One region of the Clostridium sp. KLE 1755 genome, then DNA from elsewhere that is predicted to be linked to it. Evidence: riboswitches for the same ligand, from Rfam matches in the RefSeq annotation. Region 1 holds a riboswitch; the other holds the start of a gene.
The links. A riboswitch is a leader RNA that binds a small molecule or an ion and turns the genes downstream of it on or off. The one in region 1 is predicted to bind thiamine pyrophosphate.
Positions count from the first base shown of each region.

Region 2: another riboswitch for thiamine pyrophosphate. It lies ahead of HMPREF1548_RS19800 (energy-coupled thiamine transporter ThiT); the one in region 1 lies ahead of thiC (phosphomethylpyrimidine synthase ThiC).

Region 1 is NZ_KE992697.1:10,215-25,501, reverse strand. It holds gene HMPREF1548_RS11495 (thiamine diphosphokinase) at 1-22, opposite strand, end outside; gene HMPREF1548_RS11490 (MATE family efflux transporter) at 40-1,368, opposite strand; gene thiD (bifunctional hydroxymethylpyrimidine kinase/phosphomethylpyrimidine kinase) at 1,631-2,413, opposite strand; gene thiE (thiamine phosphate synthase) at 2,425-3,720, opposite strand; partial or broken gene thiM (hydroxyethylthiazole kinase) at 3,779-4,597, opposite strand; gene thiC (phosphomethylpyrimidine synthase ThiC) at 4,632-5,939, opposite strand; TPP riboswitch at 6,115-6,222, opposite strand; gene HMPREF1548_RS11460 (L-rhamnose isomerase) at 6,414-7,670, opposite strand; gene rhaB (rhamnulokinase) at 7,764-9,170, opposite strand; gene HMPREF1548_RS11450 (AraC family transcriptional regulator) at 9,848-10,840, shown strand; gene HMPREF1548_RS11445 (DeoR/GlpR family DNA-binding transcription regulator) at 10,815-11,582, opposite strand; gene HMPREF1548_RS11440 (BMC domain-containing protein) at 11,606-12,154, opposite strand; gene HMPREF1548_RS11435 (4Fe-4S dicluster domain-containing protein) at 12,180-13,508, opposite strand; gene HMPREF1548_RS11430 (EutN/CcmL family microcompartment protein) at 13,521-13,787, opposite strand; gene pduL (phosphate propanoyltransferase) at 13,852-14,460, opposite strand; gene HMPREF1548_RS29455 (BMC domain-containing protein) at 14,615-14,893, opposite strand; gene HMPREF1548_RS11415 (BMC domain-containing protein) at 15,107-15,287, opposite strand, start outside.
Region 2 is NZ_KE992738.1:141,062-156,348, forward strand. It holds gene HMPREF1548_RS19785 (ABC transporter ATP-binding protein) at 1-957, shown strand, start outside; gene HMPREF1548_RS19790 (energy-coupling factor transporter transmembrane component T family protein) at 950-1,777, shown strand; gene HMPREF1548_RS19795 (aldose 1-epimerase family protein) at 1,849-2,730, shown strand; gene HMPREF1548_RS19800 (energy-coupled thiamine transporter ThiT) at 2,968-3,528, opposite strand; TPP riboswitch at 3,679-3,782, opposite strand; gene HMPREF1548_RS19810 (CdaR family transcriptional regulator) at 4,018-5,145, shown strand; gene HMPREF1548_RS19815 (glycerate kinase type-2 family protein) at 5,327-6,592, shown strand; gene HMPREF1548_RS19820 (sugar phosphate isomerase/epimerase family protein) at 6,608-7,510, shown strand; gene HMPREF1548_RS19825 (D-2-hydroxyacid dehydrogenase) at 7,546-8,499, shown strand; gene larA (nickel-dependent lactate racemase) at 8,523-9,791, shown strand; gene HMPREF1548_RS19835 (ABC transporter substrate-binding protein) at 9,939-11,381, shown strand; gene HMPREF1548_RS19840 (carbohydrate ABC transporter permease) at 11,511-12,437, shown strand; gene HMPREF1548_RS19845 (carbohydrate ABC transporter permease) at 12,453-13,289, shown strand; gene HMPREF1548_RS19850 (hypothetical protein) at 13,358-15,287, shown strand, end outside.

The DNA.
Region 1 (15,287 bases):
TAATTACACATCTTTCTGCCATAACTCTTCTCCTTTTCTCTATACAATCAAATTCTTTTTACTCCATTTTCCTGTCAGATATCTGCACAGGGAAATCAGGTAATTTACCGTCCAGCCCGCGGGGATGGCATACCATACGGCTGCCACGCCAAGCACGGGAGACAGCAGGAAGGCGCCGGATACCCGGATGCCAAGATTCACCAGGTTGGCAAGGGTGAACACCACCACATCCCCCGCTCCCCTGAGCACGCCGTCGGTAACAGCCTTCAGTCCGATACAGATGAAGAAAAACTTGATAAAGGACAGATACCCCGTACCTGTGGCATATGCCACCGCTCCGCTTGAGGTATCCATAAAGGTGCCAATTATCTGTCTGTCAAAGAACAGCAGGATAAGGCATATCAGCAGGGCAAAACCGCCTGCTATGGCGCAGGCCGCCCGGTAGCCTTTGCGTACCCTCTCCGGTTTTCCCGCGCCCATGTTCTGCGCGGTAAAAGTGGATACGGCATTTCCAGTGGATATCATGGGCACAATACAGATGGATTCGATTCTTGTCGCCGCCGCATAGCCGGCCAGAACGGAGGAGCCAAAGCCATTCACCACGGACTGCACCAGCAGCATGCCGATGGATACAATGGACTGCTGCAAAATGGAGGGGATGGCTATTTTCACCATAGCTCCCAGAATGGCCGTGTCGTACTTTCGCACCTTTCCTTCCACGGCAAAGCCATGCAGCCTGCGCATCAGCAGACAGAAGGAAATGACAGCGGCCGTACCCTGAGCGATTACCGTGGCAACAGCGACGCCCGCCACACCTGCCCCGAACCCGATGACAAACCATAAATCCAGAAACACATTCAGCACGGAGGAAAAAATCAGCAGGCAAAGCGGCGTCCTGGAATCTCCCAGCGCATTGAACATGGAAGACAGTATATTATACATAAACAAAAAAGGCATGCCCAGAAAATAAATTCCCAGATAGGTTCCTGCCGCCGCCAGAATATTTTCCGGCGTATTCAGCCATATGAGGATCTGCCGGTTCATCAGGAAGCCGAATACCCCCAACACAATTCCCATGGCCAGAAAGGTAAGCAGCGCCGTATACACGGAGGTTTTCATCTTCCTGTCTTCTCCGGCCCCCAGATACTGGGAGGTGATAACGGAGGCTCCGATTCCCCCGCCGATTGCAATCATGACGAATACATTGGTGAGCGCATAGGAAGCTCCAACCGCCGCCAGTGCATCCTCTCCTACAAATTGTCCTACAATCATGGAGTCCACCATGTTGTAAAACTGCTGGAACAGGTTGCCTAAAATCATGGGAAGCGCAAACAGGAACAGCGTTATTCCCGGCGAATCCTCAAGCATGTTCCATTTCCTTTTTACTCTTTTTTCCATATTACCTTTGCGGTCTCAAAGCCGGAGGCCGTTTCCTTTCCCTGTCATTTTTTTTACTGCACAATATATACACCACTCTATTGTAACAACTTTTTGTCCCCTTGAAAAGAATTTATGCAAAATCTTGTGGGAGGACGGTTCTGCCGCCGGCTGTTCGTGTGTTCCGCCTGGGCGCCATGCCGGAACACACAAACAGCCGGCGGCAGAACCTGGAAGTGAAAGCAGCTGAATTTTAGGGGAGGGTGTACATGTGGTTCAGGGGGCCGTTGCCTTTTCCCAGGTCCAGGGGGGTATTAAGGGCTCCGGTCAGGTAGGTTTTGGCTTCTTTTATGCTTTGGGGGAGGCTTTTTCCTTCGGCCAGGCGGCAGGCGATGGCGGAGGAAAGGGTGCAGCCGGTGCCGTGGGTATTGGGGTTGTGGATGCGGGCGGAGGGAAAAAGGGTGGTTTGGGCGCCGTCATAAAGCAGGTCTGTGGCATCGTCCGGAAGGTGTCCGCCTTTTATGAGGACAGCGGTTCCCGTGGCATTGAAAAGGAGGCGGGCGGCTTTTTCCATGTCTTCCGGCGTGCGAATGGCAAGGCCGGTGAGGGCCTGTGCCTCGGGGAGGTTGGGGGTGATGAGGGTTCCCAGAGGGAGGAGTTCTTCTTTCAGCAGAGAAAAAGCGGGTTCTGAGAGGAGACGGCGGCCGCTGGTGGATATCATGACAGGGTCGATGACCAGGTTTTGGGGGCGGTATTGCTGCAGACCGGCGATGATTTGGGCCAGTATCGGCTCCTCCGATACCATGCCGATTTTGACGGCATCCGGATATATATCGGTAAATACGCAGTCCATCTGGGCAGCTACGAACTCCGGGGGAACGTTGTGTATTCCGTATACGCCGGTGGTGTTCTGGGCGGTCAGGGAGGTGATGACGCTGCAGGCGTACATGCCATGTACTGTTATGGTTTTGATATCGGCCTGGATACCGGCCCCTCCGCTTGGGTCGGAGCCGGCTATGGTAAGTATCTTTTTCATGGGGCTGTTCCTCATTTCGTGAAGGTATAAAGATAGTAATCGGCTTGTTTTATAATCTCCCCTTCCTGTCCGGCGGAGGAGGGGTCTTTTACACCGACTGTAGGAAAGCCGGCTGTTTTCGCCGTTTTCAGGGCGTACAGGGCATCTTCAAAAACGAAGGTTTCTTTTTTTCCGGTTCCAAGCAGGGCCAGGGCTTCTTCATAAATGGCGGGGGTGTCTTTTCCCGCTCCTGCTTGTCCGCAGGTAAGTATAAAAGTAAAGTAATGCAGCACTCCGCATCGCTTCAGGGCGGCCCGGATAAGGCTGTGATCGGTGGCTGTTGCAATGCACATTTTTATGTTTCTTTGGCAAAGCGCTTCCAGGAAGGCGGCGGCTCCTTCCTTCAGGGGGGCTTCTTTTTCATAGAAGGAGGCGATCATGGCGTTAAGCTCTTCCACTATTTTTTCAGGGCTTTCCGTAAGGGCGTAATTTTCCCGGTAATAGCAGGCGGCCTGGAGAAGGCTCATGTCGCGGAAGGTTTCACGCAGGTTTTCCCGGGGGATTTTCCCTTTTGTACGCAGGTAATCTTCCCCCAGAGTATCCCAGATGCCCATGGAGTCTAAAAGGGTGCCGTCCGCGTCAAAGATGGCTCCGCGGATGTTTGTATGCAGCAGTGCTTCCAGTGTGTCCTGCGCGTTTATCTGCAGGGCCAGTTTTTTCAGGTCTTCGCAGGACTTACGGATATCCGGGCTTGCGAAGATGGCGGAAACAAGGGCCACGCCGGCGATGCCTGTGCCTTTGAGCAAATGCAGATTTTCTTTATGGATGCCGCCTATGGCGCAGACGGGGATGGATACTGCGGCGCAGATCTTTTGCAGGGTCTCATGGGATACCGCGTCTGCGTCGGATTTGGTGGAGGTGGAAAAAACAGCGCCCACGCCCAGATAATCTGCGCCGTCTTCTTCCGCCTGGCGGGCCTGCTCCACCGTCTGCGCGGATACTCCCAGTATTTTGCCGGGGCCGATTCTGCGGCGCACATCCGCCGCAGACATGTCGTGCTGGCCCACATGGACGCCGTCCGCGCCGCAGCTGACAGCCAGCTCTACGTTGTCGTTAATGAGGAAAGGGACATGGTATCTGCGGCAAAGTTCTTTCACAGCCAGGGCTTCCTGCCGGAATTCTTCCTCCGGCAGCTCCTTTTCCCGAAGCTGGATGCAGGTGGCGCCGCCTGCCAGGGCTTCCTCCACCTGCTGCAGCAGTGTTTTTTTACCCGTCCAGGCACGGTCGGTTACGGCATAGAGGAGCAGCATGCTTCTGTCACATTTCATAGGGAACCTCCGTACAGATGATTTTTTCAGAAGCTCCGTTTTCCTGCTTTTGGAGCCGGTATTTGCGTAGCCTGGCGCCTTCCTCCAGGATTTTCCCGTCCATCAGGAAAATTTCATCTATGATTTTGCTGCGGTAGGAGGCATTGCCTTCTTTGGCGGAAAGCCTCTGATAAGCCCGTTCTCCTGCCAGCCCCATGGCACAGACGGCCGCAGCGGCCGCTTCCAGGGGCTGTTCCTGATTGGCGGTCAGGTATGCTGTCATCATGGCGGACAGCATACAGCCGGTGCCGGTCACCTTACTCATCAGGGGATGGCCGTTGCGGATGACACAGGCAAAATCACCGTCTGTTACAATATCGATTGCTCCGGTAATTGCCACTATGGCTCCTGTATCCTCTGCGAAGCGTCCGGCAAAAAGGATCGTGCTTTCCAGGTTCGCATCCGTTACCGCATCCATGCCGTCGGCATCCACGCCTCTGGCGCCTCCCATTCCCAGCGCAAGGGTTTTGATTTCGGAAATGTTCCCACGGATGGCTGTAAAATGTACTTCCTTAAGCAGTCTCCGGGCAGTTTCCGTGCGCAGCCGGCTGGCTCCCGCGCCCACCGGGTCAAGCAGCACAGGATGGCCGCAGGCATTGGCTTTTTTACCGGCAGCCAGCATGGAAGGAATCGTATTGCGGTTCAGTGTTCCGATATTGATGTTAAGGCCGCCGCAGACAGCGGTAATTTCCTCCGCTTCCTCCAAATCATCGGCCATAATCGGCGAACCGCCGCAGGCCAGCAGGATGTTGGCGCAGTCGTTTACGGTGACATAATTTGTAATATTGTGAATTAAAGGCATCTGCCCTCTTACTTTTTCCAGTTGCTCTTTCAGCATTTTTTCACCCTCGTTTTCCATAGATTTAGCTGCGCTACTCTTCATAGATGGACACGATTTCTCCATCCAGAATGCGGTTCATATTTTTTACGGCGCAGAAGTTTCCGCACATGCTGCAGGTATCCTCTTTTTCCGGCCGGGAGGATTCCCTGTAGCTCCTGGCCTTCTCCGGGTCCATGGCAAGAGAGAACATCCGCTCCCAATCCAGCTTCTTTCTGGCAAGGCTCATCTGATTGTCCCAGTCCATGGCCCCGGGTACGCCCTTGGCGATATCGGCCGCATGGGCTGCGATTCTGGCGGCAATGATGCCTTCCCTCACATCCTCCACGTCAGGCAAGCGCAGATGCTCCGCTGGCGTTACGTAGCAGAGGAAGGAGGCTCCCGCCGCCGCTGCCGCCGCCCCGCCGATGGCCGCCGTAATATGATCATAGCCAGGGGCCACGTCCGTTACTATGGGGCCGAGCACGTAAAAGGGTGCACCGTGGCAGAGGGTTTTCTGGATTTCCATATTGGCTGCGATCTGGTTAAGCGGCATGTGCCCGGGTCCCTCAATCATGATCTGTACGTCTTTTTCCCAGGCTCTTTTTGTAAGCTCCCCAAGGGTAATCAGTTCTTCTATCTGGGACGCGTCGGTAGCGTCGGCAAGGCATCCTGGACGGCAGGCATCCCCCAGGCTGAGGGTAACGTCATATTCCCGGCAGATATCCAGAATCTCGTCATAGTGCTCATAAAAAGGATTTTCTTCTCCTGTCATTTCCATCCACGCAAAAATAATGGAACCGCCTCTGGAAACGATATTGGTCAAACGCTTATTCTTCTTAAACTTATGGGCGGTTTCTTTGTTGATCCCGCAGTGGATAGTCATAAAATCCACGCCGTCACGGGCGTGCATTCTCACAATATCAATCCATTCCCCCGAGGTAATCTGCTTCAGGGGCTTATGATAATAGACCACCGCATCATAAATCGGCACGGTTCCAATCATGGCGGGGCAGTTATGCGTCAGGTAACGTCTGAACTTCCTCGTGTCGCCAAAGGAGCTTAGATCCATAATGGCTTCCGCTCCCATTTCCACTGCCTTTCGCACCTTCTCATATTCCATTTCCAAATCCGTCATGTCTCTGGATGTGCCCAGGTTCACATTGATTTTGGTTTTCAGCATGGAGCCAAGACCGTTTGGCACAATCGACTTATGCTCTTTGTTGCAGGGGATGATAATCCTGCCCTCCGCCATAAGCCTGCACAGCTCCTTCCCGGAAATATGCTCCTTTTCCGCCACCGCTATCATCTGTTCCGTGAGAAAACCTTTTCTCGCGGCTTCCATCTGTGTTGCATAATTCATACTGTTTCCTCCTGACCGTTTACTTCCTTCACAGTTTTTCTCTTTCTTTTCAGGGCCTGTGCGGCAGTGCGAATGCAGGAAACAGGAATTGCAGCAAAAGAAAATGCGGCTTTTGGCGGACGCTCACTAAAAAAACGGAGCATACCAGGATCGGTATACTCCGCTTTCATATCATGTAAGCTGTGCAACTTCTTCCTACGTTGGCATTACCCAAATCAGGTTTAAGGGTCGAAGTTGGATTACTTCCTCTCAGCCTGCTCCACAAGCTCCCCTGAAAAATATGTACTTTTTCCCGCCGGGCTTAACCGGCCTTTACGTGGAAATCATATCATGCCTGTCCTATTTTGTCAAATTTTATGACCTGCCGGTTTTTCCGGCCTTTTTTCTGATTCCCCGTCAATCTGTAACAGTCCGGACGGGCCAGAATGACCGGCAATTACAATTTTGCCCTGACGTTTTCCGGTGTTATTGCAACTACGCTCTTTTGGAAAGAACCTCTTCTTCATATTTCATTACTTCCCTGAACCAATCTCCCTTGACAGGAACATTGTTTTTCTCACAGAAGTAATCCCACACATCACCGAAGGGATAGGTTTTCATTTCTTCCTGCATTGCCATCAGTTCTGTAAACTGGTTGGTATCCTGCAGCTCCTTAAAACGCTTGTTGGGAGAAACCAGGGCGTAAAGAAGGGCCTTCTGCATATTTCTCATACCAACGGTCCACGCGGAAATACGGTTGATGCTGGCATCAAAGAAATCAAGGGCAAGAAGCACGCGGTCAATGGCGTCGTTTCTTACGATTTCCTTTGCAATTTCTCTTGTTTCATCATCAAAAAGAACTACATGGTCGCTGTCCCAGCGTACCGGCCTTGTTACATGAAGCGCAATCTTGTCATTGAACAGGAGCATGGAGGAAATTTTATCGGATACCATCTCTGTGGGATGATAATGTCCGTTGTCCATAAGGCTGATAATGCCGTTGTTTGCCGCATAATTGACGGTAAATTCACTGGATCCCACAGTGTAGGATTCCAGGCCGATGCCGAATACCTTGGATTCCAGGCACACAAGAACCTTGGTTTTATCGTAAGGGATGGAAAGGATCTGATCCAGGGAATCTTTGAATCTCGCCCTGGGCCCCAGCCTGTCGGCGGGAATGTCTTTATAGCCGTCCGGAATCCAGATGTTCATTGCGCAGGGGATTCCCAGCTCTTCTGCAAAATACTGGGAAATGCGGATGCAGGCTTTTCCATGCTCAATCCAGAAATTGCGAACTTCATCGATCGGGCTGGAAAGGGTCAGGCCGTCCACTACCTTGCTGTGGGAGAAGAAGGTGGGGTTGAAATCAAGGCCGATTCCTTTTTCCTTCGCAAAATCAACCCATTTTTTGAAATGCTTCGGCTCGATTTTGTCTCTGTCCGCAAATTCACCATCTTCAAAAATAGCATAGCTTGCATGCAGGTTCAGTTTATGCTTTCCGGGCACGAGGCTGAATACCTTATCAATATCTGCCATCAGTTCTTCCGGTGTCCTTGCCTTTCCGGGATAGTTTCCGGTAGTCTGGATTCCTCCGGTAAGAGGTCCCTTCTGATCAAAGCCGGTAACATCGTCGCCCTGCCAGCAGTGCATGGAAATCGCAATGTTTTCCAGGGTTTCCACCGCCTTGTCGGTGTCCACGCCAATCGCCGCATAAATTTCCTTTGCGGATTCATATCTTTCTTTTACGTTCATAATTATCTCCTTTCCGTCCCATGGGACGACGTGCGTTTCACACGTTTTCGACTGATGATGTAATTGGGTAACAGTTCAGATGGGTATGAATCTTTACCTCGCTTCATATTTTTTCACACCGAAGGAATCGTAAATGCAGGCGCGCACCTGGGCAAGTCCCTCAAATTTTCCGTCCTTCAGCATCTGTACCGCCAGGTTGCCGATAGCTGTCGCCTCTCCCGGGCCTGCGTAAACGCATCTTCCGGATTTATCCGCAGTCAGCTGGTTCAGATATGCCGCATTGGATCCGCCGCCCACAATATTGATGGCCGGGAAGGTTCTCCCTGTGAGCGCTTCGATTTCCCTGACGGTTTCCGCATAGCTTTCCGCCAGGCTCTGATAAATAACGGCTGCAATCTGTCCGGTTGTCTCCGGCTCTCTCCATCCATGCTTTCTGCAATAAGCCTTAATGGCCTCCGTCATATTGTCGGGCGCCAGAAAAGCGTCGTCATTCACATCCACGCGGGAAGGAAAATCGCTTTCTGCCTCCGCCATATCACACAGCTGTGCAAAGGAATATTTGTCCCCCAGCTCATGGCGCACGGACTGGATCATCCACAGCCCCATGATATTTTTCAGATAACGGAAACGGTACTCATATCCGCCTTCGTTGGTAAAGTTTCTTTCCCTGCTTTCCGGGGAACAGATTGCCTTGTCATTTTCAATTCCCATCAGCGACCAGGTCCCGGAGCTTATGTACAGGCAGTCATCGGTAAGCGCGGGTACGGAAATAACCGCGGATGCCGTATCGTGCGTTGCAGGCATCACCACTTCGCAGGTAAAGCCCACTTCCTCTTCCACCTCTTTGGAAAAAGGTCCCACCACGGTTCCCGGCATATGCAGCGGCCGGAAAACAGAGGGCTTATAGCCCAGCCGTTCAATCAGCTCATAGTCCCATTGCTTTGTTTCCGGGCTGACCAGCTGTGTGGAGGTGGCGTTGGTGTACTCGGACAGCTTATTGCCCGTGAGCAGAAAATGGAAATAATCAGGAAGCATCAGCAGCCACTCCGCTTTTTCCATATTCTCCGGCTCCTGGGTTTTCACCGCCATCAGCTGGTAAATGGTATTGAACATCTGTTTCTGGATTCCCGTCCTGGCATACAGGGCGTCCTCCGGTATGATTTTATATACCTCTTTGTCCATGCCTTTGGTTCTGCCGTCCCGGTAGCCATAGGTGTTTCCCAGGATCCTGTCCTCCCCGTCCAGAAGGACATAATCCACGGCCCAGGTGTCAATGCCCATGGATTTGGGGATTTTCCCGGCCGCCCTGCAGGCCTTCAGGCCTTCCTTGATTTCGTGGAAAAGGCGGGGAAGATTCCAGCACAGATGGCCGTCCTTTTTCTCCATGCCGTTTTCAAAACGGTATACCTCCTCCAATACGATTCTGCCGTCTTCCAGGTGTCCCAGGATATGGCGGCCGCTGGAGGCGCCTATATCCACAGCAAGATAGTACTCTGCCATAATTTTACCTTCTTTCGTCCCGATTTCACTGCTACTATTATACCTCTGCGGCGCTTATTTTTTTAGGACGGCAATTGCAAATTTACCGTCCTTATTTGCACTCCTATTTTAAAGAAACAGGAGTAAAAAATAATTTTATCTTTTTTGCTCCTGCTGCTTTTAAATATACTCTGCCTTGATTTCATCCGGCAAGATTCAATTATTTTTCCGGCTCCTCAAACATTGAGGAAGTGGGATTCAGAAATGTATTCTTAATGTTCTCCTCAACGCTCAGGCGATCGTTTATTTGCAGCAGATATTGAGGAGTCCCTCCTACAATACCATAAATCAGTGCCTGATCCTCCTCCGGGAAATTCCGAAAATAACTGCAGGTGTTACTCCACTAATGTAACTGTTCAGCCTCTTCACAGTTACCCACCAATCACATGAGATATATCCCTTTTGACGGCAAGATGGCAGAAATGGTATAATGTCAGCATAGCTGACATTATACCATGGAAAGTCGATGCGACTGACTTTCCATATGTGCATTCCGGTTTCTGCAGCCACCGCAGAAAACATGGTACTAAACTCCGCCGGAGGCCAATATACCGCAAAGCGGATATGCTGCAGCAGGCGCAGGGACAGGCTTTTAAGAGAAAACAGGCGGTCCGGGACGGGACCGGAAGGGGAAACAGATGAATCAGGAGCTGCTTGATAAGCTGAGGGTGATTTCGCCGGAGGAAAGGAAGATATTGGACGGGGAGGCCCGGGTGGAGAAGAGCATTTACACCGCGGACGATGATTTTATTGTGGACAGCAGGCAGATGCTGGATGCGGGGAAGCTGATCGATATCAGGCCGCATACGCGGTTTGTGCGTTTTCCGAAGCACCGTCATAATTATATCGAAATTATTTACATGTGCAGCGGGACGACGACCCATATAATTAATGAATCGACGCGTGTCGTATTGGATACGGGGGATTTGCTGTTCCTGAACCAGAACGCCGCGCAGGAAATTCTTCCGGCGGGGGAGGACGATATTGCAGTGAATTTCATTGTTCTGCCTGAGTTTTTTGACCGGGCTTTTCTCATGATGGATGAGCGCAGCGAGCTGCGGGAATTTCTGGTGGGTTCCCTGAAAAAGGATCGCAGCTTTACCGATTACCTGCATTTCCATGTGAGCGAGGTGCTGCCCATTCAGAACCTGGTGGAAAATCTTATCTGGTCTTTGGTGAACAGGCAGCCTAACCGGAGGAATATCAATCAGACGACCATGGGGCTTCTTTTCCTGCAGCTTTTGAACCATACGGACAAGATCAACCAGGATGATCCCGGGCAGCATGAGCAGAATATAGTATTTACGGCCATGAAATATATCGAGGAAAATTATAAGACGGCTGCGCTGGAGGAGCTGTCCGTCCGTCTTTGTGAACCTGCCTATTATCTGAGCCGGCTGATCCGCCGGATGACAGGAAAGACCTTTAAGAATTTACTGCAGACAAAAAGGCTGAACCAGTCAGCCTTTCTGCTTACCACAACAACACTTCCCGTGGAGGAAATTATTGCGTCTGTGGGATATGACAACACAAGTTATTTTCATCGGATTTTCCGGGAGCAGTTCGGCATGACGCCGCGCGCCTACCGCCTTGCCCATGAAGCTGTCAATTCTCAGGATACAGGCAGGTAATGCCGGAACGTTCAAAGGTTTCCAGCCACACATCGGAGGGCTTTTCATCGGTGACTACCACCTGAACGTGGTTGATGTCACAGATTTTGGAAAAAGCAACTCTTCCGAACTTGGTGTGATCCACCGCAAGAATACACTGCTTCGCGGATTTGAGCATGGTCTGCTTTGCCTGGGAAAAAAGTTCATTACCATCGGTAATTCCTTTTTCCATGTCCAGCCCCTTACAGGAAAGCACCACCTTCTCCACGTTGAAGGCACCCAGTCCTTCAATGGCACGGGGGCCTACCAGGGCCAGATACCCTTCCTTCAGGCTTCCGCCGGAGGAGATGATATTCCAGTCCGAAACATCGGACAGTTCCAGGATAACCTCTATGGAATTGGTGATCACGGTAAGACGTTCCTTGGCCTTGAGCGCCTTGGCAATGAATACCGCCGTGGTGCTGGGATCAAGGATGATATGATCTCCGTCTTCTATCAGGGTTTCCACGATTTTGGCTATTTTCTGTTTTCCCGCCGGATTGTTTTTCTTCCGGATATTAAAGGGCATATCCAGACTCGTATTTTCATTGAGCACCGCTCCGCCGTAGCTCTTAACGGCAAGGCCGTCCTTATCCAGCTTATCCAGATCCCGGCGTATGGTTTCCTCCGATACCTGGAATTCCTGACTCAGTTCGCTGACAATAACCTTCTTATCCTCCTGAAGCTTTTCAAGAATCAGATTTCTTCTCTCTACCGCTAACATAACCCCAAAAACCCAGCCTTTCTTTATAGTATGGATCGGCAGATCTGTTCATCCGGATGGGCAATCACAGAGGAATCCAGGTACATTCCATTGCCTGCAACAGATTGTTTTGCCTTCTCAATTGCAGATTCCACTGCCGCTACCTCCCCGGTAAGAATCAGATAGGATTTTCCGCACATTCCCTTGGCGATCCGCAGTTCGATCAGATCAACAATTGCGGTTTTGGCAGCCACATCCGCAGCAACGATTATGGATGCCGCATCATAGGTTTCCAGAATGCCGAAGGCGTTTACCTTTTCTATCTGGGTCGTTCCGTAGATGGCCGGGAAAATACTTTCATGAGGATTCCCCAGGACAAAGCTGTCAATCAGCTCCTCCTGCCGTGTCTTTTGTGCCGCCTCAACAGCCGCGTTCACCGCGCTCAGGGAACCGGTAATTAAAGCAATGTATTTTCCGGGACAGACCGTCTGTGCCTCCAGCAGTTCCACATCCGCGGTCTTTACCATCGCGTCCGCAGCGGTAATTCCTGCTGAAACCGTTTTAAATTCAATCATGCCTATTGCCTTGCTCATCTATTTCTACCTCTCATCTGCACGTCTAAACCGCTGCCAGAACCACCATGTTTTTGTCTGCTTTCATTACTTTTCCGCTGATGGATGCATGAATGGGTACGCTCAGGCCGTCCGCAGCGGATGCAATCATCTGTCCTCTGGCTACCATATCCCCCTCGGAAACCACCGGACGGGCCGGAGCGCCGATATGCTGGCTGAGCAGAATTGTAACGGTATTTACCTTTTTCACTTCATCATCAATGGGCGCTTCCCTGTCATAGGCGGAAAGTCCAAGCCTTGCCTCCAGCCTCTCCTCCGGCGCCTTGCGGTATTCCCTGGACTCCTTTACGGGAGCGGGGATTACACCTGCCGGAGGCTTTACTCCGGCATTTCTGAGCCCCGCCTTGTATTCTGCCATAAGGCTTCTGGGCGACAGGCCCTGTGGGCAGGAATACAGTTCACATAACCCGCAGGAGCTGCAGAAGTATGTATTGACAAAGGGATTGGCGTCCCGGAAATCCCGGTTCGCTGCAGCGCGCATGAATTTATGCGGCTCTATCGGGTGTCCCAGCGCATGCCTGGGGCATAAATCCGTACACATCTGGCACTGACAGCAGGCGGAAGCCGCACGTTTCAGCCCAATGGCCGGATTCAGTTTTTTCTTCTGGATCAACGGATGCTCCTCAGACAGCACAAGCACCGCATTGGTGGTTTTGGTGACCGGAAAAGCCGCCTCCCTGATATTGCCCATCATAGGGCCTCCTACCAGGAATACAGGGTTCTTTATTACAGCCCCTCCTGCAAAATCCACACATTTTTCCAAAGAGGTCCCCAGAGGGACTCTGATGGTGACAGGAGACGCCACCTCTCCCACAATGGTTACCAGCTTATCGGCAACCGGCTCTTTTTTCACCAGCGCCTTGTGGATATTATACATGGTCTCTACATTGAAGACAGCAATGCCTTCTTCTATGGGAAGTCCACCGGGCCTGACCACCTTTCCCGTCGCCTCGTAAATCAGCACCACTTCATCTCCCATGGGATATACACTGTCCAGAAGATGAAGGGATACCTTGGGAAATTTATGGATACATTCCTTTAAGGCCGCCACAGTGTCTTTATATTCTTCTTTAATTCCGACAATCGCCCTTTCGGCGCCCACGGTGTCAGCCACCAGCTGGAACGTCTCCAGGATTTCTTCCGCATGCCTTTGCAAAAGCTGTCTGTGCAGCTTCAGCAGCGGTTCACATTCCGCGCAGTTAAGCAGAATCGTCTGCGCTCTTTCGTCAATCTTCATATAAGTCGGAAAGCCGGCGCCGCCTGCACCGACAATGCCGTTATCCTTTATGATTTTGCTCAGTTCCTTACTATCCATAGCCTGCCCCACTTATTCCAACCGGCTTGCGTCGTCTATGATTCCAACAATGGCCGCATCCACAGGAGCGTCCTGCATATCACAGCCGATTCTTGCGGCGCTGCCCTGGGCTACCAGTACATATTCGCCGATTCCCGCGCCGATATTATCAATAGCCACCAGTCGGTCCGCATGACTTTTCATGGATTCCAGGGGCTCAACGATCATGAATTTATTGCCTATCAGTTTCTCACTTTTGCGTGTGGAAACTATGCTTCCTGTTACCTTTCCTACTATCATAGCGCTCCCCTTATTCCATAGTTCCCGGTATCCTTTTTAATAAGAAAGAATACCGGGAGAACCTTCAGATAATTTTCACAGTGTCCCCGGTAGCGATTTTACTCGCGTTGGCTTCATCCGTGTCAATATGCATTTCCAGCGTGAAGCTGTCGTCCACGCGGATCTTCACATGGTCAAAAACAGTTCCTCTTTCGTTATCCGCTTTCACGGAAACATAGTCGCCGTCCTTTACTCCGGCAGCCTGTGCATCGCGGGGAGACATATGTATGTGCCTCTTTGCAACAATGCATCCTTCATCCAGATATACGGCGCCTTTGGGGCCTACGACTGCAATCGCAGCGCTTCCCGCCACATCTCCGGACTCCCGCAGAGGAGCCTTAATGCCCAGCTTCATCGCATCTGTCGCGGAAATCTCCACCTGGGAGGCTTTCCTGACCGGACCCAGGACCCTTACGTTTTCTATCGCCCGCAGCTTCAGGCCCACTATGGTAACCTGTTCGTTTGCCGCAAACTGGCCGCCCATCAGATCCTTTTTTTTGGTCAGATGATATCCGGGACCAAAGAGCGCTTCCACATGCTCCTGGGTAAGATGTATATGTCTGGCGGATACGCCCACGGGAACCATATAGCCGTTTCCGGCATTTTCTTTCTTTTCCATGGCTTCCATTACCATTCTGGTAATCAGTTCAATTTGATTCGTCTCCACAGCCACACCCACTTTTCTTCGTAATCCGGAAACCGGGCCGGACAGAGAATCCTGTCCGGACTGATTTCCTGCCTTTCAGGTAAAATTAGTTTACAGCAGCTCAGTTGGCTGAACCGCTATCTTATTTCACCTTAGGCAGAATCATCTCAACGTCGGTGTGAGGTCTGGGGATTACATGGGTAGCCACTAATTCGCCCAGTCTGCCTGCGCTGCTTGCGCCTGCTTCCACTGCGGACTTCACGGCTCCTACATCGCCGCGCACCATAACGGTTACCAGTCCGGAACCGATCTTCTCTGTGCCTACCAGCGCTACGTTAGCCGCTTTGCACATTGCATCCGCTGCTTCAATTGCTGCAACAAGTCCTCTTGTTTCCACCATTCCCAATGCTTCCTGTGACATTCTTTTTTCCTCCTTTTTCACTGCAGGCTCTTCTTTAACCTGTGCCTTTTCGGGTTTCTGTGCTGTTTTTGCTGCTGTCCTGCGGGCCGTTTTGATAGCTCCGCCAGAGACTGTTTCGGATTGTGTTGTCTTATCTTTATTGCTGTCCGGCATGACTTCCTCCTTGCTGCCGCTCACACGGCAATGCCGCCCGATGCGGCATTAAACCAGGCTTTAAACCTCCTGGAGATAGCTTTCATCGGAAGGCTCACTGTCCTTAAAGCGGCTTGCACTGCGCTCCACCAGTCCGACGATCTCTTCATGGGGGTTGGCAATCACGCCGAAAGCTGCCAGAGGCTTTAACGCCTGTGTCCTGGCTGCCTCCACAGCGGCCGTAACCGCCGCCACTTCGCCT
Region 2 (15,287 bases), on a different contig from region 1:
GCCCTGAAACATGCGGGCTGCCAGATAACCGCGGATACCCGTCCCCAGCATATAGAAACCATGGATCTTGCGCCCTACCGGGAAAAAGTGCAGGCATGGTACAAGAAAGCTCAGCTTCCCCCGCCCCGCCCCGGCAAGCAGTCGGCGCTGGAGGTGCTGGATCTGGATTTTTCCTATATTACGGGGAACCCGGTCCTCAGGAATATTGATTTTAAAATTGAAAAAGGCGAGATGCTCAGCATAGTCGGCAAAAACGGGGCCGGAAAGAGCACCCTGTCCAACCTGATTTGCGGCTTTATCAATCCCGACCGGGGAAACATCCTTTTGAACGGGGCCGATATTGCTGACAAATCCATTAAAGAGCGTGGAGAAGTCATCGGACTTGTGATGCAGAACCCCAACCAGATGATCAGCAAACCCATGATATTTGACGAGGTTGCGCTGGGCCTTGCGGTGAGAGGCGTGCCGGAGGCCGAGATTAAGGAGAGAGTCCACGAAACGCTGAAAATCTGCGGCCTGTACCCATTCCGTAACTGGCCCATCTCGGCCCTGAGCTTCGGACAGAAGAAAAGAGTGACCATCGCGTCCATCCTTGTGATGAACCCTGAGGTCCTGATTCTGGATGAACCCACGGCGGGACAGGACTTCCGGCATTACACGGAAATTATGGAATTCCTCAAGGAACTGAATGACCGTCTGGGAATTACGATTATCATGATCACCCATGATATGCACCTGATGCTGGAATACACGGACCGCGCCATTGTCATAGCGGACGGTGAAATGATAGCGGATGATATTCCCGCCAGGGTCCTCACCAGCGAGGCCATTGCGGACAAGGCTTATCTGAAGAAAACCTCTTTATACGATTTGGCGGTAAAATGCGGTATTTCCGACCCGTCGGGCTTCGTGGAAAGATTCATATTTTTTGAAAGGGAGGAGCGGGCCAATGGCTAGAGTGCTTACCTATGCGCCGAAGGATACCTGGATTCACCGGCTGAGCGGCGTGACAAAAATGATTTTCTTCCTTCTGTGGTCAATTGCCGGCATGCTGACCTATGACACAAGGGTTCTGGCCGTTATGCTGGCCTTCAGCCTTGTCATTTTCAAAGTGTCCAAAACCGAGTGGAAGCAGGTGGGAACGGTTTTCAAGTTCATCCTGTTTTTCCTGTTTCTGAACCTGCTTACCATTTTCCTGTTTTCCCCCTTCCAGGGGACTGAAATTTACGGGACCAAAACGGTGCTTTTCCACATTGCAGGCCATTACAGCATGACTACGGAGCAGCTTTTTTATGAGTTTAATATCATGCTCAAATACTTTACGGTCGTGCCTGTGGTTCTGATGTTTATGGTGACCACCAATCCCAGCGAGCTTGCGGCCAGCATGAACCGCCTTGGGATCAGCTACAATATCGGCTATTCCATTGCCATCGCGCTGCGCTATGTGCCTGACGTACAGGCGGATTTTTCCAAAATCAAGCATGCCCAGGAAGCTAGGGGAATCGAAATGTCCAGTAAGACATCCTTTTTTAAACGGCTGAAGAGAATGGCAAACATCATTTTCCCGTTGATTTTTTCCAGCATGGACAGAATTGACGTAGTGAGCAATGCAATGGAGCTGCGCGGATTTGGAAAGAACAAAAAGAGAACCTGGTATATGGGGAAAAAACTGCAGCGCAATGATTATCTTACGCTTGTTTTTGTTATCTGCTTTGTAATTGCAGCTATGGTTTTCACATTTTATGATGGGAGCAGATTTTACAATCCGTTTCAGTGATGGACGGATAACTGTGCATCGGCAGCGGCGGATGCCGGCGAAAAGAATAAAAACCAGGAAGGGGAAGGATTATGAATTATACGATTGCAAACGACAGACTTACAGTACAGATAAGCAGCAGGGGCGGGGAGCTCCAGTCGATTATCAGAGACGGGAGGGAGTACCTGTGGCAGGCGGATCCGGCATTCTGGGACGAGAAAGCGCCTAATCTTTTTCCATATATCGCCCGTATGACAGAAGGAAAGTATACGCTGGATGGCGTGACCTATCATATGCCAATCCATGGTTTTATCCATGTGACGGAGCTGGCGATGGAGGAACAGAGCGGGGAGCGCATTGTTTTCCGGCTGGATGCCAATGAAGAGACAAGAGCCTGTTATCCTTATGAGTTTACATACCGCGTGATTTATGAGTTGGACGGGGATATGCTCAACATCACCTACCAGGTAGAGAACCATGACGGAAAAACCATGTATTTCGGTATCGGCGGGCACCCCGGATTCCTGGTACCCATGGAGGATGGACTGGATTTTGAAGATTACTATCTGGAATTCGGCGGACAGAAGGAATACGATACCCCTGTTAAAATCGGAATTTCACCCACCTGCTTTGTAGACGGCAAGGATACGCCTTATCCCCTTACCGATGGGAATAAAATTCCTCTGAAGCACAGTCTTTTTGATGATGACGCGATTGTACTGACCCATATGCCCAAAACGGTTTCCATTAAATCCGATAAGGGAGAGCGGCGCGTGACGGTGAGCTACCCGGATATGGATTATGTGGGCTTCTGGCATGCCACACGTTCGGAGGCTCCTTATGTCTGCATTGAACCCTGGTCCTCCCTGCCTTCCAGGCAGGATATTGTGGAAGACCTTTCCACACAGCCGGGATTGAAGAGCGTGCAGAGCGGTGGGGTGTACAGGAATAGTTGGAGTGTTGAGATTCTATAGATGGATTTTGATGGATGGAGCAGTGGCTGTGCTTGTTTTGCAATAGAACGAAATATATAAGGTGTGAAGTGTGACGGTCCTGTTGGGTTTTGGCAGGGCCGTTTTTTTGTGGTATAAGTATCATGGATAAAGAAAAGCAGCAGGCGGATTTTGCCTGCTGTTTTTCTTTAGTACAGCTGTTCAGTATTCTTGAAGATGCTTTTTACAATACAAAACAAGACTATATAACGATATAGTTTAGTTGCTGCTGGTAGCCATAACCTTCAGCCTGCCCATCACCTTCTCAACCGGCGGCAGTGCAATCAGAATCACCGTAAGGATTGCTTCCGGAAGGATATAGCTCAGGTTATACAAGGTAGAGGCCCAGATTGCAGCCATGTTTCCTCCAAAATCCCCCACGTATGTAGTGTAGAAAATAAATCCGGAAATTTCATGGAACAGGAAACGTCCTGCCACGCCTACAAGATAACCCTTCAGAAGCCCATGCTTGGATTTGCTGAAGAAGCCGGAAAGGCCGAGCGCGCCGAAGGCAAGCGGGAAGTCCAGGAGCACCTGGGCGGGATGAACCACGTAAGGCCCGGTAATAAACTGCAGTACGCCGTAAGCCAGCGCAGCGATAATGCCTACCTTGGGGCCGTACCAATAGCCTACCAGGCATACGATTAACATGGAAAACAAAGTGATGGAACCGCCGTTGGGAAGGCTGGGCAGCTTGATAACGGTGGCGATGACGGTTGCCAGTGCAATGGCAACGCCAGAATAAACGACCTGCTTTACAGTGATAGAACTTTTACTCATAAAAAAACCTCCTTGGTATTAGTACGCAAAGAGGGGAAACAATGAAAGTAGGCGGCGATAATGACCATTACAGTTATATCGCGGACAATTACAATCATATGACGTTCCTTTGTAAAGGCAAATGTAGAAGGTATAAGCAGTTTTTTATTTGCTTTTACAAAGGTGCTTCCTTACGCCGGTATTACCCGGGTCAAGTGGTAAGGGTCAGAAACCATCGGTTTCAGTCTCAGCAATCGGCTCCCCTAGCGTGCATCTGTATTAAATTCTTTTTTACTATAAACTGGCAGTGCAGAAAAGTCAAGAGTGTATCTGGAAAAGTACAGAAACTTAAAAATGGATGAAAGGACATATAATTACAGAAAAAATGGTTGGCATAATAAAATATAAGAAATAAAGTAACCTAATGTTAAAAATTATCACTAGCCAGAACGGAGTAAAGTAATTATACTATAGAAAAGTAGTAAATAATGAATGGCAGGGATATAAAAGATGATTGACAGGTTGTTTGCAGAACGATTAATTGATAAATTATCACAGTTTACCGAATATAATATCAATATTATGGACGAGGATGGGATTATCATAGCGAGCAGGTTGAAAGAAAGGGTTGGTACATTTCATGAGGTGGCATTTCAGCTTATGAAAGGGGACGAGGACAGCAGGGTCGTTACAAAAGAAGATTTGGACAAGGGTGTAAAATGCGGCGTTAATATGGTGGTTCATGTAAACAAAAGAAAAGAGGGAGTGGTTGGTCTCTCCGGAGATCCACGTGAGATTATGCCGGTTGCCAAGATTGTAAAAATGTCTGTTGAATTGATGCTGGAGTACGAGTCCTACAAGTTTGAAAGCCTGCGAAAATATAATTTAAAGGAACAGCTGGTACATCTTATCCTGTACAGTGATGATTTTGTTAGAGAGGATTTGACAAAATATATCATTGCATTGAATCTGGAAGAAGAGATGGTACGTGTTCCTATCTTGATAGAATGTAAGGATAGTGCGGTAAGTGGCGAAAAACTGAGGATGCTGTTGGAGGATAACAAATTCTTTTCAAGACAGGATTTTGTAGATATTACAAGAGAAGGTTTTCTGGTAATTTTTAAATCTATTGACTGCCCAATCGGATATATTATGCAGGATTATAAGTATATGATTGCAGAGTATTTGGCGTCATTCCTGCAATATATAAGAAATGCAGATATTAGGTCCAGCATATATATAGGGCCGCTGCAAAATGATATTATGTATTACCGACAGGCTTATCTGTATTGTCTGTGGATGCAGAAGAATATAAGAAAATCAGGAAGTTTTTATTTTTATGATTATATTGTAAAATATTTGGAGTCAATGGCATCAATGACTGAATTTCATACGATTTTTCTGATGCTGAGACAGAAACTGGGACAGAAGTTTATTGATAACTATTTGGAGACAATAGGCGCTTTGATTGAGAATGAGTATAATTTAAATAAAGCCAGTGACTGGCTGCATGTGCATAAGAATACATTGGTATACAGGCTGGATAAAATCAGGGAAATCCTGAATATGAATCCCCTTTCAAAAAATTCAGACAGAGAATTTATGGAATGTTTTTATTATTACTTATTAAGAAAATAGTGAAAGATGGAGTAAAGAACGAGTGATTTTCTTTACTCCATTTTTTTGTGTCGCTGACACAAAAAACAAATGAAATCTTTGGTGAAGGGGGACGAGAGAAAAGAAAATGACAAAGCTATAATTAAGACATACAAAAAAGCGGTGAGCAAATCTTTACCTTGCTTAAGTAGGGAAAGCAGAGGTGTTTAAACAGGGAATGGAAACAGCATATCGGGACGCTGAAATAATAATCCGGAAGGCAATTAAAGAGGTATTGCCTGATAAAGCGGTCCGTAGCGTATTAGGCAACAGAAAAAATATGGAGAATGTTTATGTTGTGGCGGTAGGAAAGGCAGCATGGAAAATGGCTCACACATGTCAGGAGATATTTGGGAGTCATATCCGAAAAGGAATTATACTGACGAAATATGGACATTCAAAACAGAATCTGGAGAACTTCGAAATTATTGAAGCAGGCCATCCGATACCGGACAATAATTCAATTTTGGGCACTCAGAAAATTATTGATATGGTAAAAGAATTAACAGAAAAAGATAATATTATTTTTCTTCTATCCGGCGGCGGCTCTTCCCTGTTTGAAAAACCAGTACAGGGAATTACCTTGGAGGATGTTCAGAACGTTACACAGCAGTGCCTAAGATGCGGGGCCAGTATTACTGAAATTAATACAATAAGAAAAAGGCTGTCGGATGTAAAAGGTGGAAAATTTGCAGCATATTGTGCGCCGGCAAAAATATGTGCCATCGTATTATCTGATATCCTTGGAGATAAACTGGATATGATTGCTTCAGGACCTGCTTATGCGGATACCTCTACCTGTGAAGATGCATTCAGTATTATTGAAAAATATGGACTAAAGCTAGACAGTCATATTTTGTCAGCTTTAAAAAAGGAAACACCAAGATGTGTGGATAATGTGGAGACATATTTGACAGGCAGTGTCAGTGAGTTCTGCAAAGCAGCGGCTAAATATGCGAAGGAACTGGGATATAAGCCATATATTTTATCCAACACTCTGGATTGTGAGGCAAGAGAAGCGGGAAAATTCATTGCGTCTATAGCACACACAGTAATAGAAAAGAAAGATTACAGCCTGAAACCGCCATGTGCAATTATTGTGGGAGGAGAAACTATTGTAAAAGTTTTAGGTAAGGGTAAAGGCGGCAGAAATCAGGAAATTGCATTGAGTGCAGCTGTGGGAATCCGTGGACTGGATAATGTGGTAATTTTTGCAATCAGTTCCGATGGAACAGACGGGCCGACAGATGCTGCCGGAGGAATTGTGGATGGCAGGACAGCAGAAAAACTGGAGGCATTGGGGATAAGCTGTGAAGAAGTATTAAAAAATAATGATTCTTATCATGCACTTGATAAAATCGGAGGCTTAATCAAGACTGGAGCTACAGGAACTAATGTCAATGACATAGCAGTTATTTTGTGTAAATAAAGCGAGGTATTATATATGAAAGATTCAATTCATAAGTATTTTCAGATTGGAACTATCCAGTGGATGAGCCATCCTCCGGCAGAATATGAGCTGTTGGATTCTATTAAAACAATTTGCTGTGATGATTACTTTGATGCACTGGAAGTAACCCAGATAAAGGATGCTTTTGTTCGTGAAAAGGCTAAAGAGATGCTGGAACAGGCTCACATGAAGGTTTGCTATGGTGCACAGCCAAGGCTTTTGGGACCGGGGCTCAATCCTAATGATATTAATGAGGAAGGCAGGGAAAAAGCAGAACGGACTCTCCTGGAAGCAGTGGATGAAGCAGAATATCTGGGAGCGAAGGGAATAGCATTTTTAGCTGGAAAATGGGAAAAAGAAACCAGAGAAAAAGCGTATTTACAGTTAATTAAAACAACTGAAAATGTTTGTGAATATGCAGCTTCAAAAGGTATGTCTGTGGAACTGGAAGTATTTGATTATGATATGGATAAGGAAGCCTTAATAGGACCGGCTCCATATGCTGCAAGGTTTGCTGCGGATATGAGGAGCAGATGCAGCAATTTTGGATTAATTGTTGATTTGTCCCATTTTCCTACCACCTATGAAACCTCAAAGTTTGTAATTCGGACATTAAGACCTTATATTACGCACTTCCATATAGGCAATGCGGTAATAAAAAAGGGTTATGAGGCATATGGGGATCAGCATCCACGGTTTGGATTCCCGGACAGTGCAAATGATACAGTTCAGCTGTTGGATTTTTTCAGGGTATTGAAGGAAGAAGGTTTTCTTGATGCAGCTAATCCATATGTCCTTTCTTTTGAAGTAAAGCCCTGGAAGGAAGAAGACGGAGATGTGGTACTTACCGGTACTAAAAGGGTAATTAATAGAGCCTGGGCTATTTTGGAAGATTAAATATTTTAGCTGCAAAAGCAATGGAGGGAATGAATATGAAAATAGTAATTTTGGATGGATATACAGAGAATCCCGGTGATTTAAGTTGGGAAGGGTTTGAAAAACTGGGAGAACTGACCGTATATGACAGGACAGCCAAAGAAGATGTCATTTCCCGTATAGGGGATGCAGAAGCTGTGATTGTCAATAAAACACCCTTAGATAGGAAAGTTTTTGAAGCTTGTCCGCAGATTAGATATGTTGGAGTACTTGCTACAGGATATAACGTTGTGGATATAAAAGCGGCAAGAGAAAGGGGAATACCAGTATGTAACATTCCAACTTATGGTACGACGGCAGTAGCTCAAATGACTTTTGCATTGCTGCTGGAAATTTGTCATCATGTTACAGAACATTCGGACGCTGTAAAAAGAGGGGAATGGACAGAGAATGAGGATTGGTGTTTCTGGAAATATCCTTTAATCGAACTTGCAGATAAGACAATGGGAATTATAGGATTTGGACGGATCGGACAGGCTGTGGGTAAGTTGGCAAAAGCTTTTGGTATGCAGGTAATAGCATATGATGCCCATCAGAATGATTCAGGCAAGGCAATTGGCAAGTATGTATCACTTGATGAATTACTGAAAGAATCAGATGTAATTTCACTCAATTGTCCGTTGTTCCCGGAAACAGAGGGGATTATTAATGAGAAAAATATAAGCAAAATGAAAGACGGTGTTATTCTCATTAATACCAGCAGAGGAGCTTTAATCAAAGAAGAAGATCTGGCAAAGGCATTGAGAACAAAGAAAGTCTATGCCGCAGCGTGCGATGTTGTGTCCAGTGAACCGATTAGTCCGGATAATCCTCTGCTGGGCTGTTATAACAGTATATTAACGCCTCATATAGCATGGGCACCCAAGGAAAGCAGGCAAAGACTGATGGATGTTGCTGTTGCTGATTTAAAAGCCTTTGTTGAAGGAAAATGGATTAATGTAGTAAATTAACTGTTCTGATGCTGGGAGTCAATATGAAAATAAGGATACCTTATGGAAAAGGTTTTTTGGAAACAACAATCAGTGATAAGCGTATAGCGGGAATCATAACGAGTAATTTGGATCGTTATGAGACAGAGGAATCGGAAAATGAAATCATAAAAAAGGCAATGCAACATCCATATGGATGTTGCAGACTGGAAAAATTAGCAAAAGGTAAGAATAAAATTGTTATAATTGCCAGCGACCATACAAGGCCGGTTCCCAGCCGTTTGATTATTCCACTTATGCTTGAGGAAATAAAGAGAGGAAATCCGGATGCCGAGATTACCATACTTATTGCTACCGGATGCCATAGAGAAACAACTCGTAATGAATTGACAGAAAAATTTGGCAAGGAAATTGTAAACAAGATACCTATTGTGATTCATGATTGTGATGCCAGGGAACAGGTCTATTTGGGGAAGCTGCCGTCCGGCGGAGAATTGTTTATTAATAAAATGGCTGCAGAGGCAGATTTGCTGATTGCGGAAGGTTTTATTGAACCTCATTTTTTTGCAGGGTATTCAGGAGGACGAAAGAGTGTTCTTCCTGGGATTGCATCACGAAAAACTGTATATGCAAACCATTGTGCAGAATTTATTGCTGATCCCAAGGCTCAATATGGCATACTTGAAGGAAATCCCATTCATGAAGATATGATTTTTGCGGCTCGAAAAGCAGGGCTTGCCTATATTGTAAATGTGGTAATCAATTCAAGACACAAGGTAATAGGTGCGTTTGCAGGAGATGCGGAAGATGCACATTTGAAAGGAGTACAATTTCTGGAAGGGTTATGTAAAACCGATAAGATAATATCCCCAATTGTGATTACATCAAATAATGGTTTTCCTATGGATCAGAATATATATCAATCGGTAAAAGGAATGGCAACTGCCGAAAACTGCTGTGAAAAGGGCGGCGTCATAATTATGGCAGCAGAATGCAGGGAAGGATGCGGAGCAGAAGGATTTTACAAAACCTTCAGTCAAGAAAAGGATGCTGGAATAATACTGGAAAAAATTTTATCTACCGGAAGAAATAAGACAGAAGCAGATCAATGGCAATCACAGATATTTGCAAGAATTGTTCATAAATTTACAGTAATTCTGGTAAGCGCAGCGGAACCGGAGCTTGTCAGGCAAATGCATTTGATTCCTGCCGATAATTTAGAACATGCTTTGTCAATAGCAGATACCATACTTGGCAGAGAAAAGAAAATCACGATTATTCCGGAAGGACTTACCAGTATCATCAGAGTCTGAGAGTTCCTGTTACTAATAAACAGGATAGAGCTTTTAAGGGTATCAAAACGTTTCAAGAAAACGATAAGATAATAATTTAGAGAAGAAGGGAGGGCAGAAAAAGTAACTGGGGTTTTTATTTATAATTAATTTGGGAGGATTACAAAAATGAACAGATGGAAGAAAAAAATAGCAATTTTGTTAACAGTAGCAATGACAGCAGGAGTGATGGCAGCTTGTGGAAGCAGCAATGAAACACCAGCACAGCCGGCAGCAGAAAGCACGCCGCAGGCAGCAGCAACAACGGGAGAAGAAAATCAGGAAAATAAAGGTTCAGATGGTTTATATGAGCTGGATTTTTACGCATGGTCCAATCCGGATAATATTAAGCCGCTGATAGAAAATTTCAATTCGGACTATGCCGGAAAATATAACCTGGTTTATCAGAAGCTTGCGGATGCCATGACTCTTACGATTAATACCGCTTTGGCTTCAGGAGAAAAAATTGATGTTATGACGCAGGCCAGCCATACCGATTTAAGACAGAGAGCGGATGATGGAGTTTACATGGGACTGAAACAGTTTTTTGATAAAGAAGGATGGGACTACGCAGAAAAACTGGGAACCGCAATTGAAGAAACACAGAATATCAACGGTGATTATTATTCAATTCCTTACTGCAATAATATTAATATGGTGTTCTTTAACAAGAATATGTTTGATGAAGCCGGACTTGAATATCCTCAGTCAGGATGGACCTGGGAAGATTTCAGGGAAACTGCCATTAAATTAACAAGCGGCAGCGGTGCGGATAAGGTATATGGAGCAATGATTGATACAGCAGGCAGCAGCGGCTCCGATAATTACTGGGATTTGATAGCAAGGCAGAAATTAGGTAACAACGCATATTACAACGATGATTTTACAGCTTCAACTTTCGGAAGTGACGAGATGAGGGAAAGTCTGCAGTTCTTTGTGGACATGACGTTTAAGGATCAGTGTATTGTCCCTGTGGAAGAGATTACTGCGTTACAGTATAATAGTGACCCTGTGGGTATGGCAGGACTTTATAATGGAAAATATGCGATGTGGATTGCGCCGGTTTATGGATGTCTTTACCTGAAATCAAGCTATGGTGAGATTCCGGAGGGGACGGATATCGGTATGGTGGATATGCCTACTCCGGACGGTGGACAAACAATCACCACCTGTTATTCTTCAACAGCAAGTATACCGGCTAACGTAGAAAATCCGGAAGCAGCCTGGGAACTTTTAAAGTATATCTGTATTGACAGACCTGACCTGTTTGCCGGTCCCAAAGCGATGCATCCGGCTGTTGAATTTGATAATGAAGAAGATGAACGTGCATTCAATGAAATTATTTTTAAAGAAAAGCCTGGCCTTGATTATGATATGGCAATGGACACAATGATGAAGGATCGTACTCTTGTAAGTAAGGACTGTACTATTAAACAGGGTTATGTGGCAATACAGGAGGGTATGGAAAATATTATGTCTCTTGTGTTCAGTGGTGAAATGGGAGTTGAAGAAGCTCTGAATGAACTTCAGAAGAGCGTGGATGCCGCAATTACAGCTGATTTAGCAAAATAATAACTGATTAATACATAATAATTATGACGATGGCGGGTTATTCCGCATGCTGGTATACTCCTTCTGAAATATTTGATGAACGGAGGAGTATACCGCTTAAAAAAGCCATCTGTCTGATAGGAAGTGATTATGATTTCTGGTTCAAGATTGAAAGGAAAAACAAAATCAGGAACAATGAAACTCCAGACAAAAGAAAATCTGGCAGGCTATTCGTTTCTGGCGCTAAACTTCATAGGATACATTGCATTCAAATTGATACCGCTGGTTCTGGCACTCGGATTAAGCGTAACAAAATGGAATTTTGCATCCGGTTTTAAAAATATGGAATTTGTAGGTCTTGATAATTATGCCAGATTGCTACACGATGATGTGTTTATCCGTTCCCTTATTAACACATTAATTTATGGTGTTGTGCTTGTGCCGGTTGCTATTTTTCTGGCATTGGTATTTGCGGTCATCCTGAATGAATACGTATTTGGCAAAGGGATTTTAAGGTTGGCTTTTTATCTGCCTAACGTATCTTCCATGGTAGCGGTGTCAGTGGTCTGGATGATTTTATTTCTTCCGTCTTACGGCCCGATTAATCAGGTGCTGATGACACTGGGAATTGATAATCCGCCGCGGTGGTTAAACGCTACGAGTACCTCTTTGCTGTCAATTATAATTGTAGGTATCTGGCAGCGTATCGGTTATAATATTATTGTAGTACTTGCCGGACTTCAGGGTATTTCCAAGTCCTTGTATGAGTCGGCGGAAATTGATGGTGCAAACGGTATTCAGAAATTTTTCTATATAACAATTCCTTCCCTGAGCAATACAATGTTCTTTCTGACGATGATATCTTTCATCAGTTCATTCCAGGTGTTTACCCCGGTGCAGGTAATGACAAAAGGCGGACCGGGCAATTCATCATCAGTACTGGTATATTATATTTATAAAAATGCATTCCAGTATAATGAAATAGGATATGCAACGGCTATGGCATGGGTATTGTTTTTCCTGGTATTTATTTTTACAATCGGCAGGATGATATTTACAAGAAAAAATGAAGGATAATAAGGGGGGATTAGATTGAGTTACAGTAAGAAAAAACTGATAGTTAAAATTATATTTACCATAATTATGGGTATCATATCGGTTGCGATGCTGCTGCCCTTTGCCTGGATGCTTTCGGCTTCCTTCAAACCTGATAATACCATTTTTGCCTTTCCTATTGACTGGATCCCGGATAATTTTACATGGAGTAACTATAACAGAGTATGGAATTCCGATGTGCCTTTTTCCACCTTTTTTGGTAATTCTGTAAAGGTAACATTATTATCAGTTGCAGGTGAGGTGTTTACAAGTTCTTTGGCAGCATATGCATTTGCCAAGATTAAATTCAAAGGAAGAGACGTAATTTTCCTAATTTATCTGTCCACACTTGCATTTCCGGCACAGATGATGCTGATACCGAGATTTACCCTGTTTCGGACGATTGGTCTTTACAATACACACTGGGCGTTGATTCTTCCCGGCATGTTTACTGCATTCGGAACATTTATGCTCAGACAGTTTTTCATGTCGATACCGGAAGAGTTGAGTGAATCTGCAAAGATTGACGGTGCGAATCATTTTACAATTTTTTCTAAAATTATATTACCGCTTGCAGTGCCTGCATTCAGTGCATTGATTATTTTTCAGTTTGTATCATCCTGGAATGAATATGAGTCAGCGTTGGTATATATCAGAAGTAAAGAACTCGCCACAATTCCTTTGGGATTGAATTTTTTCAAAGATGAAAATGCATCCAGTTATGGAGCAATTATGGCAGCATCTGTTTGTTCGTTGATTCCTATATTCGCCGTTTTCCTCGTATTTCAGAAACAATTTGTTGCAGGGATTGCCACATCTGGAATGAAAGAATAATGGATAAGACGAATATTCAGCTGGAATAGCATAGTTAAATGCCCATCAGAGGGAGGAGAAAAAGCATTATGGGAGAAAGCAGAAAACAAAGTATCTGTTATTTTGATGTTGAGGGATGTGCAGTTTATGGTAAAAACAAACTGGAAACTGCCATAAAGGAAGCAGGATATCAGGTTGAGGTTTTAAATCATTTTACAGAAAAAAAAGATTTGGATGGTTTTGTTCTTGTCGTAGGAAGTGTAGAGGACCAGCGTGTAGAAGTTCTTTTGAAAAGCACAGGAACAAAGCCTGTGAGAGAGCCTCAAAGCACGATTCGGAAATGGTGTAAAACTGTGGATGGAAACATACTTCTGCTTTCCGGTTCGGATCAGGTGGGACTTATGTACACCCTTTTAGAAATGGCGGAGCAGGTACGGACAGAAGGGGTGGATGCGCTTATTAACGCGGAGGATCAGACAGAGATTCCGGAGAATGAAGTCAGGTGTATGGATCGATATCTTCTGGGACATTTGGATAATGAGTGGTTTTTGTCAGAAGAATTTTGGCGTTATTATCTTGAAAGACTGGCCCAGGCAAGATTTAACCGTTTCTGTTTGATTCTGGGATTTGACACAGCTTATATGTCTCCTCCCTATCCCTTTTTTACAGAAGTAGAGGAATTTCCTCAAATAAGGATGAAGGAATTCGGTTCGGAACAAAGAGAGCAGAATTTGAATATGCTCCGTAAAATTATTTCTCTATGTCATGAGTATGGAATCCAGTTTGTTTTGGCAACCTGGCAGCAGAGACCCTGGACGACAGAACAGGATGAACTGGTATCAGGTCTGCCGGAAGACGAGAATATGCTCAGTGAATATTGCTATTGTGGTATGAAGGCTTTGTTAAAAGCAGTTCCGGATATTGATATTGTACAGTTCAGAGTGAATCATGAGTCAGGGGTGGGAACACAGGTATCTGCGGAAGCCTTCTGGAATCACTGTGCGGATGCGGTTGCCGATGCAGGAAATGAGCTTGGAAAGACATTTACACTTGATTTGCGGGCAAAAGGGCTGACGGAAACGATGGTCAGGCATGCATTTGCAAGAGGACTGAAGGTAGAAGTGCCTACAAAGTACTGGTGTGAACATGCAGCCTTGCCATATCATCTTTCTACAATGCGAAGCGAAGAGCTGGCACAGCTTGATAATTTTAATCATTCACGAAGATATTCTTATGCGGACATGCTGAAAAAGCCCCGGTATTATAATGTGATTTTCAGATTATGGAACTATGGGTCAACCAATCTGTTTTTATGGGGAGATGCAGATTATGCAAGACGTTTTTCCAAGAGCTGCAGTCTGTCCCAGGCTGCCGGATTTCAGGTTAATGCACCTTTATCTCTGAAGTATGGACATGAATTATCACATAAGGAAGCATGGAATACTTTTGCAGATGAGTCATTACGTTCCGGTAAATGGGAAGATGAAAGGTTCTGGATGTGGTATACGATGTTTGGACGGCTGGGCTACCGAACAGATACACATGAAAAGGTATGGCTGAGGGAATTTGATTCCCATTTTGGAAAAGGGAGAGGAAAGATTCTGGAGCAGGCGCTTGCAGAGGCCAGCAAGATTATTCCGATGATTACAACAGTACATATGCCGGTTCATCCGTCACTGCGTTATTGGACTGAGATGAGCACAGGCTTTGCATTGTTCGATGAAAATAATTTATATTCTCCGCAGAAGTATGATTTTCAGAGCGGGATCACTTACGGTTCTACAGAACCCAGTGATCATGGAATGTTTTACGGTATAGAAGAGTATGTAAAGGATTGTGTGAATGGAACAATGGCTGGTAAATATACACCTGTGCAGTATGCGGGATGGCTTCAGACATTAGCTGACGGTGTAGAGGAAAAAATCAGCCAGGCGCAGGCTGTACCGGAAAAAGGAGATAATGCGGAATATAAGGCCTTGCTGGTTGATCTCCGTATGCTTTGTGATATGGCAAGATATC